Regions from separate parts of the Clostridium sp. SHJSY1 genome, predicted to be linked through region 3. Evidence: riboswitches for the same ligand, from Rfam matches in the RefSeq annotation. Region 3 holds a riboswitch; each other region holds the start of a gene.
The links. Region 3 has a riboswitch for thiamine pyrophosphate ahead of thiD (bifunctional hydroxymethylpyrimidine kinase/phosphomethylpyrimidine kinase). Riboswitches for the same ligand answer to the same signal wherever they lie in the genome.
Positions count from the first base shown of each region.

Region 1: another riboswitch for thiamine pyrophosphate. It lies ahead of thiC (phosphomethylpyrimidine synthase ThiC); the one in region 3 lies ahead of thiD (bifunctional hydroxymethylpyrimidine kinase/phosphomethylpyrimidine kinase).
Region 2: another riboswitch for thiamine pyrophosphate. It lies ahead of thiT (energy-coupled thiamine transporter ThiT); the one in region 3 lies ahead of thiD (bifunctional hydroxymethylpyrimidine kinase/phosphomethylpyrimidine kinase).
Region 4: another riboswitch for thiamine pyrophosphate. It lies ahead of thiS (sulfur carrier protein ThiS); the one in region 3 lies ahead of thiD (bifunctional hydroxymethylpyrimidine kinase/phosphomethylpyrimidine kinase).

Region 1 is NZ_JANDMF010000071.1:11,714-14,893, reverse strand. It holds gene NNC19_RS21800 (S8 family serine peptidase) at 1-101, opposite strand, end outside; gene thiC (phosphomethylpyrimidine synthase ThiC) at 341-1,648, opposite strand; TPP riboswitch at 1,734-1,835, opposite strand; gene NNC19_RS21790 (PLP-dependent aminotransferase family protein) at 2,003-3,180, shown strand, end outside.
Region 2 is NZ_JANDMF010000009.1:34,511-37,690, reverse strand. It holds gene NNC19_RS06585 (Mrp/NBP35 family ATP-binding protein) at 1-681, shown strand, start outside; gene NNC19_RS06580 (ferredoxin) at 745-933, shown strand; gene thiT (energy-coupled thiamine transporter ThiT) at 973-1,638, opposite strand; TPP riboswitch at 1,686-1,784, opposite strand; gene NNC19_RS06570 (hypothetical protein) at 1,815-2,018, opposite strand; gene NNC19_RS06565 (PadR family transcriptional regulator) at 2,079-2,513, opposite strand; gene NNC19_RS06560 (DegV family protein) at 2,521-3,180, opposite strand, start outside.
Region 3 is NZ_JANDMF010000056.1:16,475-19,654, forward strand. It holds gene thiM (hydroxyethylthiazole kinase) at 126-968, opposite strand; gene thiD (bifunctional hydroxymethylpyrimidine kinase/phosphomethylpyrimidine kinase) at 958-1,785, opposite strand; TPP riboswitch at 1,852-1,963, opposite strand; gene NNC19_RS19975 (hypothetical protein) at 2,121-2,939, opposite strand; gene NNC19_RS19980 (RNA polymerase sigma factor) at 2,932-3,180, opposite strand, start outside.
Region 4 is NZ_JANDMF010000002.1:253,555-256,734, forward strand. It holds gene NNC19_RS02385 (thiazole synthase) at 1-396, opposite strand, end outside; gene thiF (sulfur carrier protein ThiS adenylyltransferase ThiF) at 415-1,218, opposite strand; gene thiS (sulfur carrier protein ThiS) at 1,222-1,416, opposite strand; TPP riboswitch at 1,501-1,612, opposite strand; gene NNC19_RS02400 (diaminopimelate decarboxylase) at 1,662-2,903, opposite strand; gene NNC19_RS02405 (helix-turn-helix domain-containing protein) at 2,911-3,180, opposite strand, start outside.

The sequences.
Region 1 (3,180 bases), on a different contig from region 3:
GACACATCTTTTCCCAAAGCTGACAATGTACTACTATTTAATGCTATTGTAGTAGTTAATGCTAAAGTAGTAATAAGCGAAATAAACTTCTTACTCTTCATGTTAATCCCCCTTTTTATTCCCTAGTTGTATTTTTTTTGATTTTGTTGTTTATTTTACAACTAACTTTTATCCTTGTAAATATATTTTTAACTTTTTCTGGAAAAAAATTTTTTTTCAAGTTTAAACCGAATATTTTATCAAATTACTTAAAAACTCTTGACAATTTTTACATTATTACAAAAAATAGATGGATTGATTTAAAATTTACATTAAATCAATCCATCTATTATTTTTCTATTTAATCTCTAAGGATATTTAAATCTTCCCCATTTAAAATCTTTTTCATTGTTCTCATTGAACACATTTTTCCACACATTGTACATGACTCTTCATCATGTGGCTTTGATTCAGCCCTGTATCTTCTTGCCTTTTCACCATCAATAGCTAAATTAAACATAGCTTCCCAATCTAAATCAGCCCGTGCTTTACTCATTGCATTATCCCAATTTCTTGCCCCTTTAATTCCTTTTGCTATATCCGCTGCGTGAGCTGCAATCTTTGATGCTACAATCCCTTCTTTCATGTCTTTTAGATCTGGTAATCTTAAATGTTCTGCTGGTGTAACATAACATAAGAAGTCTGCTCCATAAGTAGCTGCTATAGCTCCTCCTATTGCGGATGTTATATGATCATACCCTGGAGCAACATCTGTAACTAAAGGTCCTAAAACATAGAAAGGTGCTCCATGACATAATTTCTTTTCTAATAACATATTTGCTTGTATTTCATTCAGTGCCATATGCCCTGGTCCTTCAATTATAATTTGCACATTTTTTTCCCAAGCTCTTTTTGTAAGTTCTCCAAGAGTTATAAGTTCCTTTATTTGATTAGCATCAGTTGAATCATTAATTGATCCTGGCCTTAATGCATCCCCTAAAGATATTGTCATGTCATATTTAGCACATATATCTAAAAGTTTATCAAAATGTTGATAAAATGGATTTTCTTTATTATTTAGCTCCATCCAGGCAAACAATAATGATCCACCTCTTGAAACTACACTAGTCAATCTCTTATTTCTTTTCACTGTTTCAACAGCTTCTCTATTAATCCCTGCATGTATTGTTATAAAATCTACTCCATCTTGTCCATGTTTGTCTACTACTTCTAAAAATTCTTCAGCAGTTATATCTTTTAACTCTTTATCATAAAAACCTACAGCATCATATATTGGTACAGTCCCAAGCATTGCAGTAGACATTTCAACTATTTTTCTTCTCATTCCTTCTGTTTTACCATAGTTAGACAAATCCATTATGGCTTCTGCTTTCATTTCAAGAGCAACTCTTACTTTTTCTAACTCCTTATCACATTCAGGACAATCTTTTGATATACCAAGATTAACATTAATTTTAGTTTTAAGTCCTTGTCCCACTCCTTCTGGGCTAAGAGTTTTATGATTTTTATTTGCAGGAATTGCTACCTTTCCCTCTGCCACTAAAGATCTTAATTCTTCTACATTCATATTTTCCTTTTCTGCTACTATTTTCATTTCTCTTGTAATGATTCCCTTTTTTGCTGCATCCATTTGAGTTGTATAATTCATTAATAAACCCTCCTTGTTTTTTTGCTATAAAAAAAAGCTTGCCAAAGCAAGCTAAAATCACTACATAATTATATATGTTAATATAGTAAAGTTAATATTGCTTCCCTCCGATGGCATTATCCATATCAGGTTACAAGGGTTAGGATTTTACTCCCTCTCAGCCAAATTGGCACCCCTAGCAAGTTTTTTTCTATTTTATTCTGATTATACTATTATTTACTTTTTATTTCAAGAAATTATAAATATGAATCAAAAAGAATTTACTCCATAACACACTTCTATCTTTTATCACTGTTATAGAAAATTCAACCATACTATGATATTCTGAAATTATATAGATAGGAGGTATTGAACTTGAAAAGTATATATATGATAATTGCAGATGATATAAATGAATCAATACAAAAAGGCGAATTAAAACCTGGATCAAAAATACCCTCTATTAGAAATTTAACCACAAAATATAATTGCTCAAAAAATTCAGTTATAAAGGCTTATGAAACCTTAAAAAATAATCACATTATTTATTCCTCACCTAAAAGTGGTTTTTTTGTGGCAGAAACATTAAGTAGAAATAATGTTGAATGTGATACAATAAATTTTTATAGTGGTAATACTATTATAGGTAATATGAATACTGAAGACTTAAAGCACTGTTTAAAATGGGCTGGAGATATTTATAGCAATTATTCTTTAGAAAGTGGTATTTATGGCATTGACTCATTAAGAGATAGACTTGTTACTCATCTTTCTAACTCTCAAATATTTACTTCTAGAGATAATATTTTTATTAATATGGGCATTTGTCAAACTTTAAGTGCATTAAATATGTTAGAGCTTCCAAATAGAAAAACAACTATTTTAATAGAACAACCTACTTATGCAATGTATATTGAAGGACTAAAAAATAGTAATGTTCCTGTAATTGGTATAGAAAGAAATGAAAATGGAATTGACCTTAAAGAACTTGAAAGAATATTCAAGGAAGAGAGTATTAAGTTTTTTTATGTCATTCCAAGGCATCATAATCCTTTAGGAACTACTTTAAATAAAAGTCAAAGAAAAACTATAGCTAAACTTGCTAAAAAATATGATGTATATATAGTAGAAGATGACTATTTTTCATGTATAGATGAAGATAGAAACTATGATCCTATATTTTCGTATTCTGATCATGAACACGTATTTTACATAAGTAGTTTTTCTAAAATTATGCCTTGGATGAGAATAGGTTTTATAGTCTCTCCTACAAATTTAATTAAATCCTTAAAAAAATGTATGTATAAAATTCATTTTTTCTCTTACCCTACACCTTCCTTATTGTCACAAGCCACTTTGGAAATTTACCTTCAAAGCAAGCTACTTTATAAGCACACTTCATTGGTAACTGCCGATCTAAAGAGCAAATATGATATTTTAAATGAAAGTTTAAAATCTTTAGAATATCTTGATGTAAAAGTAATAAAAAGTCATTCTGGGTTTTACTGTTACCTAGAACTTCCAGAATGGGTTAACGAAGATATTTTAGTAAA
Region 2 (3,180 bases), on a different contig from region 3:
GTTATGGCCACTATTTTAAGAAAAAAAGGATATAAAGTTGGAGTTTTAGATGCTGATATTACTGGGCCATCTATGCCTAGATTCTTTGGGATTAATAATCAAAGAGCAAAGATAACACCTATAGATGAAAATACAGTGAAATTTTTACCTGTAGAGACTTCTAGTGGGGTTAGGGTTATGTCTATGAACTTAATTACACCAGTAGAAGACCAACCAGTTATATGGAGAGGACCAGTAATCACTGGAGTTTTGAATCAAATGTACATAGATACAGAATGGGGAGATTTAGATTATCTATTAATTGATATGCCTCCAGGAACAGGAGACATTGCATTAACTGTAATGCAAGATTTTCCTATAAAAGAATTGGTTATAGTATCTACACCACAAGATATGGTTTCTATGATAGTCAAGAAAGTTGTTATAATGGCAGAAAAAATAGGAGTAAAAGTAAAAGGTGTAGTAGAAAATATGGCTTATATAGTATGTGATGGGTGTGAAAAAAAGTTGCGTGTGTTTAGTAAGAAATCTGCAGAAGAGCATGCGGAGTATTTAGGGTTATCTTTAATAGGTGAATTACCTATAGATTTGGAGTTCACTGAAGCTTTAGAACAAGGAAAAGCAGAAGAATATGTATCAGACAATCCTTTGTATTCATTAATTTTTGAAGGATTATATTAATAATTTTCTTTTCTTTGGGGATAATAGTTTATGAAAATATCCTAAAAGAAAGGGGAATTAATTATGATAGCAAAAGTAGATCAAGATACTTGTGTTGGATGTGGATTATGTCCATCTGTATGTGAAGAAGTATTTGAATTAGGGGATGACGGTAAGGCTCATGCAATTGTAGATGAAGTACCATCAGGTTGTGAGGATGCAGCTAAAGAAGCAGAGTCTAGTTGCCCAGTTGATGCAATAGAATGTGAATAGTTAAAATAAAAGGATCTCCATTGAGGAGGTCCTTTTATTTTAAGCTTTAGCTTGCTTTAATAATGTTGCAAATGGAAGGAAAGCAATCAATGCAATGCATATAACTGCATCAGCTGTTACCATTGGAGCATTTACAACCAAGGAATATATCCATGGATGCATTCCAGCCGATAAAGCATCAGAAGAGAAGAATACTACTCCTGAAATAAAGTGACAAATAAATTTAGCTACAAAAGCTATTGCTGTCCCTAATATGGGTTTACTTCTAAAGTATCCAGCAAGACCTATAGCTAAGGATGGTAGTGGATAATCAAATAAAATTTGGACAGGATGGACAAAATAAGGATCAAGGAATAAATTCAAAAGTCCATATAAAAAACCTGTTAACATTCCTATTTCAGGGCCGTAAATGAAGGCAATTAATAAAATAGGAACCATTCCTCCAAGTGTAACACTTCCACCAGCAGGAAAGTGGTATATTCTAAAAACTTGTAAAACACATGCAAGAGCTAAAGCTATTCCAATACGACTCATAATTTTAGCATTAAGCTCTATTTTTTTAAACCTAATTAAAGCAACAATAATTATAGCTAATCCAAATAATCCAATAAATAAGCTTGGATTACTTATTAAAGTTTGGAACTTTGCAGAAAAGCCAGTAAAGTAATTAGTTAGCCTATCTGACCAATCATTTAAAAAATTCATAAAAAAACCTCCTAGTAATCCTGCTAGAAGTCCTAAAGCTTTAATAATATTAATTATAATTGCTTTCCTACGCTGGAATTAACCAGATCAGGTACAAGGGTTAATGATGCACATCTCTCAGCCTTTAGGCACCCCTAGCAGATAAATTTAATTCTGCTTTTATTCTATGCCTTGTATTAAAAAAAGTCAATTAACTTATTAACAACCATACTCGACGAATTTTGGGGATTTGGACTACATATTGTATTTACTGTTGATACACAAATGGTATCACCTATATTTGAATTAGGCACTTGGTTTAATGGAATAGATGCAATACTTCCATCATCAAGGGCAACATAGGCTTCCATATTATTTTTATCTATTATTGTTACTTTCATTTATAAGTACCTCCTATATATTAGGATGCCTTAAAAGAAAAAAGATATACCTAAGTATATCTAGTAAATATCATTATAAATAATTTTAAACACCTCTAAGGATTCTTCAATTTTAGGCTTTAATAATTTTTTTTTGTTTTCAAAGTTTTTTATTCCTTCTTCAGTTAACCTATATATTTTTTGAAATTTCTTCTTTGGGTCATTCCATTCACCAACAATATCTCCTTGTTTTTCAAGTTTTTTTAAAATAGGGTATATCCCTCCTGTGCTAGGAATCCATAATCCATTAGTTCTTTCACCTATTTTGTGAGAAATATCATTTCCGTTTGATGGATTTAAACTTAAAATATAAAGAATATAAATAGGAAGCAACCCCTTAGTAAACACCTGACCTACGGCTTCGTTCTCTTTTCTTATTTTTTTTAAGTCAGAAAGTTTTTGCTTATATTCTTCATATAATCGTTTTTCTTCAGCCTTAAGGTCTTTCTCGTTCATATATAAATTAAAGTTCCTCTATAATGAAGCCAAGTAATCCAGGTCCAGTATGAACTCCTAAAGCAGGTCCTACTGTGGCGATAGAAATTTTATTAACATTAGTGTGGTCTTTTAAAGAATTAAGAAGTCCTTGACTTTCTTCAATAGCGTTTCCTTCGATAATCCAGATGTTGCATTTATTTTTATCTAGGTAGCTTTCAATAATTTCTTTCAATTTGTTTATAGATTGTTTACGACCTCTAGCTTTAGCAAAGGTTTGATAAACACCATCATCACCTACAAAAACTATTGGCTTAAGATTTAAAAGTTCTCCAATTGTTCCAGCAACTTTACCTATTCTACCTCCCCTTTTAAGATATTCAAGAGTAGCTAGTGTAAAGTAAGTATGTACTTTTTCTCTAATGCATGGAAGCATAGAGATTATTTCTTCAAAAGTTTTTCCTTCTTTAATTAAACTTGAAACAGATAAGGCTATAGAACCTTCAGCCATACATAATGTTTTTGTATCATAAACGTAACTTGTAAGCTTTGGGTGGTCTTCTAAAGCTAATCTTACAGAGTTAATTGTGCCAGAAAGAGCACTTGATATATGTATAGCGATAACATGAGTGTATCCTTCTTCTTCAAGAGTAGTTAATATATTTTCAATTTTTTCCCTACTAGGTAA
Region 3 (3,180 bases):
GTCAACCATATAACCCAACTAATTGAAACGAAAAATTTTACTATTATTCAAATTTTCTAATTTCAAATAAAAAATAAACATCAACTAATCTTTTACACTAATTGATGCTTATTTTTATAATAATCTTAATTTTTTTCTTCTTTTACTTTAGCTCTTTCTAATATTATCTTTTCATCTAATTTATATATATAATCAATTATTTTGACTTTTAAAGTTCCTATCCCTTCATTATCTTTATCTATACTTTCATATGCTATTTCTCCAGCAATCCCCATTGAAACAATTCCTGATAAGGTTGCAATAAGTTTATTTTCTACTGCTCCTAAATAGGAGCCAATTAAAGATGTACACATACATCCTGTTCCAGTAATCTTAGACATTATTCTATTTCCATTGTAGACACTATACAATATGTATCCATCAGTAATAATATCAACAGCACCTGTAATAGAAACTACTGCATTTAACCTTTTTGCAAAATCTTTTGCAATATCCTTTGCATTTATAAATTCATCAGTATTTACGTCAATTATATCTCCTGAGTCTACTCCCTTAGTTTTTGTATTTATTCCATATAGTGTTTTTATCTCTGATAAATTTCCTCTAATAACTGATATCTTTACCTCTTCTATTATTCTTTTAGCTACATTTGTTCTATAAAGTGTCGCTCCAACACCAACAGGATCTAAAACAACTGGAATATTTAATGTATTGGCCTTTTTTCCTCCTTGTATCATAGATTCTATAGTTATACTATTTAAGGTTCCAATATTTATAACAAAAGCAGAAGCAAGTATTACCATATCACAAACTTCATTAATATCATCTGTCATAACTGGTGACCCACCTATAGCTAAAGTTATATTTGCACAATCATTAGCAGTTACATAGTTTGTTATATGATGCACTAAAGGATTTTTTTTTCTTACACTTTTTAAAGCTTCTAATATTTTTTTATTAATTTCCATTAATCATACCTGCTTTCTTATATAATGAATAGAAATGGTTTGTTGGCCCTACGCCCTTTCCTATATCTAATGAATGTTTTATAGCAATATTAATATACTCTTTAGCCTTTTCTATTGATTCTTTTACACTATAACCCAAAGCTAAATTTGCTGCAATTGCAGAGGATATAGTACATCCTGTTCCATGAGTATTCTTTGTAGGTATTCTCTTTGAATAGAAATGTGTGATTTCCACTCCATCATATAAAATATCTATGGCTTCTCCTTCAAGATGTCCACCTTTCATAAATACATTTTTACAACCTAACTTATACATTTCTTTTGCAGCAATTTCCATATCGTTGATAGTTTCTATCTTTTCAACTTTCCCATTTACTTCTGTTAATATTTCTTCAGCTTCTGGTAAATTAGGAGTAATTATTGTTGCTAATGGAATTAGCTTATTTATTAGCTCTGTTTTTGACTCTGGTTTTAATAATAAATATCCACTTTTTGATATCATTACAGGATCTAGAACTATATTTTGAGGTTTATACTTTTGTAATCTATCACTTATTGTACCAATTGTAGATATCTTAGAAACCATACCTATTTTCACCGCATCTACTGTAATATCTGTAAATATAGCATCTATTTGAGCTTTTATTATATTCTCATCAATATCTTGTACAGCAAAAACACCTTGAGTATTTTGTGCAGTAATAGCAGTTATAACACTCATCCCATATACCCCATTTGCACTAAAACTTTTTAAATCTGCCTGAATACCAGCTCCTCCTGAGCTATCTGAACCTGCAATAGTTAATACTTTCTTCATCCTTTTACCTCCTAAAATATAAAAAACACAAACCCATAGGATTTGTGTTCAAAATATCACATTATGCAAATAGAAATAAACAACTTCCTACGCTGGCATTACCCAGTTCAGGTCTTTAGGGTCAAAAAATTATGGTTCTTAATCTCAGCTGGCCAATCCAGCCCCCCTGTGTTATATATTTAATTTTATTCTTATCATAGCATATGGTTTTATTCTATTCAAGTTTACACTTATTTAATCTAAAACATCACTTATTTGTGATACCACTCTTAAATTCATAATAAAAGGTTTTGTATAAACTTAATAAAAAAATTTAATTCCAAGAAATAAGTTTTTTACCCTATAACTTCCTTTGCCATATTAATCATATCATCTTGGCTTAATTCAGTATAATCCATATTCAAGATACAATAAGATATTCCAGATTCATACCACTTAACTGCTTGATTTTGACTAACTTTTATTTCATCACTTGTACTTCCATATCCGATTTGAAGAAGTCCTTTATTTTGTAACTCTTTTTCTTCATCTGTTGGTTCATATCCTTCTGGAACTAACTTGTATTCATTACTTGTATATTCAATCTTTATTCCACTATATTCTACTGAAACAGTCTTTTTTAATGTGTCTTCAGTGAAATATTTCTGATCTATTTTTTTAGCAGACATAGTCAAACTCTGACCTTTTTTAGAACCTTCTTTATTATAATCAAAATCTGCACTCTTATATTTCTCAACTGCAGATCTTTTATCATCACGAATTTCTTCGTTTGAATAGTTAAATGTATCAAATTTAAATCCATTATTAAAGGATTCAACATATTTAGGTGTAAAGCCAACACTCTCTTTTACCTCATCTTTACTTGGAAAATTATTAACTTCAGTTAGGCGAGATGATGAACTAAGGATTTCAAAGTGATTAGTTGCTGCAACACATGTTGCGGTTGTTGCAACAATCAGCATTCCTGCAATTATAACTGTCTTTGGCTTTAATAATTTATGTTTCATAGTAAAAACTCCTTTATTATCTTTTTCTTTTAATATTTCATTTTTAATTTTGAAAAACATATTTTCAGGTACTGAAGAATTATCTGATTTATCAATTAAGCATTCTTTAATTTTTTCATCTATATTTTCATTAAAACTTTTATTCATTAAGTCTCACCCTCTTTAAATTTCTATGATTATATTCATACTCACATTTAATTAAACTTCCTTTTAACTTTTTCCTTGCACTATGAAGCCTTGATTTTACCGTACCTTCAAAGCAACCCATAATTTTTGCAATTTCTTTAACTGTAAGACCATTAAAATAATATAGAACAATTACTGTTTTCTGTTTTAAATCAAGCGTTTCAATTTCTTCATAAAGATTATTTTTTTGTTCTTTTCTTAA
Region 4 (3,180 bases), on a different contig from region 3:
GGTCATATATGGTAAAACATTAAATCCTTCCTTTGCTAATATTTCTGTAGCCTTTAGAGTCTCTAAATTATCTGGCATTAAATATTTAGTATCAGAAATAACTTCTATTTTTACCCAATTTCCACATCCCATAGCTTTAGCTAACCTTGCTATTCTAATAGCTTCTTCTGCATTTCTAGCCCCTGAAGTATTTGGAAGTAGAATTATATCCTTAGGTATATATTCTATTATGTTTTCTTCCTTGTTATCTAAATCTACTCTTCTTACAGCCATAGTAACTATATTTGTACCAGATTCTCTAACTACATCTGGAAGTATTTTATTATTACCATACTTCCCTGTACCAACTAATAGTCTTGAACTTAATTCCTGTTTTCCTAATATAAATTTATCCATTTTAAATCCCCCAATATTTTAAATTTCTATTTCATTTAATAATAATCTAAGAACTGTATTAGCTTCATGATTTGCTACAATTGCAACTCTTGGAGCCATAAGCCCTTCATTAATTCCAGCTTCATGAACTCTATCCCCACAAATATATAACCTGTCCCCTATCTTTTTGGTTGTTATAATATTATTTGAGTAAAATCCAGCCATTCCTGATGCTGATACAACTTTTGTATCTTTAAAGTTTTTTAACACTTCTCCAACTATAATTGCTTTATAAGAAGCATTATCAAAAGCTTCTACAACTATATCAAAGCCTTTAAAAATATCTTCTATATTATCCTTTTCCACTTTTTTATCTATAGCTTCTACTTTTATAAAAGGATTAATCTCTGTAAGTATATCCTTTAATGCCTCAACTTTTTTCATCCCTATATGCTTTATATAGTACTGCTGCCTATTTAGATTACTAGGTTCAACCACATCAAAGTCTATAATCTTTATATGTCCAACTCCAATTCTAGCTAAGGATATAGCCACATTTGACCCAAGCCCTCCAGCACCTGCAATGGCAACTTTTCCTTTTTTTAATTTTTCATGTACCTTTGGTGTATGTCGACTAACCATTAATGCTTCAAGTTCTTCTTTATTTGGTATTTCACCTTTTTTAATAAAAGAAAGTCTATCCCCATCTTTTACATTTCTATCTTCTTTTATTGGAAATCCATTTAGTATTACAATATCAGCCCCTTTTTTATATTGATCCCTTAGTTTATATGCTGAAACTTCTTGAACTTCTCTCTCTTTTTCATTTATTAAAACCTTCATGATTTAGCCTCCTCCAACAAAGCTTATTACTTCCATAACATTACTATTTTTAAGTACTATTTTTGCAAAATCTTCTTTGGTTACAATAACTCCATTAAGTTCAATCACTACTTTATCTTTATTTATAGTAAGTTCATCTAAAAACTTATCTAGTGTTTTTTCTACCTTTAACTCAAATTCTTTTCCATTTACCTTCATTAAAATCACACCTCCTATTAATTTTTTCCATATAAAAAAGACTTACCCATAGGCAAGTCTTAAAATCAAATTTCATAAATGAATACACAGTATTCCCTGCTTCCCTACGGTGGTACTAACCACATCAGGTTAAAGGGTGTCAATTCTAACAGAATATCTCTCAGCCAACTCAAAGTCAGCACCCCTAGCCTTTATATTATATTTTCTAATATTCATATTACAACTTCAAGTAATTTTTGTCAATTTTAAAAATCTAAAGTAGCAAAATAATCCTCTATAGTTTCTGCTCTTCTTATTTGTTTAGTAGAGCCATCTTCTTGAAGTAAAATTTCAGCAGATTTCAATTTCCCATTATAGTTATATCCCATTGCAAATCCATGAGCACCAGTATCATGAATTACTAGTATATCTCCTTTATCTATCTTTGGAAGACTACGATCTACTGCAAATTTATCATTATTTTCACATAAAGATCCTACTACATCATAAACATGATCACAAGTTTCATTTTCTTTACCCATTACAGTTATATGATGATATGCTCCATACATTGCAGGCCTCATTAAGTTAACAGCACATGCATCTACCCCAATATATTCTTTATATATATGCTTTTCATGAACTGCAGTTGTTACAAGGTGTCCATAAGGTCCAAGCATGAAACGTCCAAGTTCTGTATATATAGCCACATCTCCCATTCCTGCTGGTATTAATATCTCTTCATAAGCTTTCCTTACACCTTCACCTATAGCCATAATATCATTAGGTTCTTTATCTGGTGTATATGGAATTCCTACTCCTCCTGAAAGATTTATAAATCCAATATGCACACCTGTTTCTTCTTTTAATTCCACTGCTACCTTAAATAAAATCTTAGCAAGTTCTGGATAATAATCGTTTGTAACTGTATTACTTGCTAAAAACGAATGCATTCCAAATTCTTCAACCCCTAATTCTTTCAATTTTAAGAATGCTTCTGTCATTTGTGCTCTTGTTAATCCATATTTTGCATCACCTGGATCATCCATTATAGTAGTTCCAAGAGCAAACTTTCCACCTGGATTATATCTAAATGAAATTGTTTTAGGAATTCCAGCAACTTCTCTTAAAAAGTCAATATGAGTTATATCATCTAAATTAATAGTAGAATTTAACTTACGTGCATATTGAAATTCTTCAGCTGGAGTATTATTTGATGAAAACATAATATCATCCCCAACAAATCCACACTTTTCAGACATAATAAGTTCAGTTAAAGAAGAGCAATCCATTCCACAGCCTTCTTCTTTTAAAATTTTAAGAATATATGGATTAGGTGTTGCCTTTACTGCAAAATATTCTTTAAATCCTTTATTCCATGAAAAAGCTTCATTTAGTTTTCTTGCATTTTCTCTAATTCCTTTTTCATCATATAGATGAAATGGTGTTGGAAATTCTTTTATAATCTCTTCTAATTGCTCTTTTGTAACAAATGGCTTTTTACTCATTAAATCTTCATCCTTTCATCATTTCAATTAACTTCATCTCATTAATTAAAGCATCTTTAAATACTTTAACTAAATTGTTATTACTTGAATATAAACAGGTTGAATTTAGTTCATCCCCAATTTCACCAGTTAAAACATATTTCGAGTCAACTATAAGTCTAACTTGAGATTTATCTTTCTCATCATGATATATTATAGCCCCATCCAAGGTAAATGTAGAATCTGTAATTGCAACTATTTTAATTTCTCTACTTATAAGATCAATTAATTCTGATCT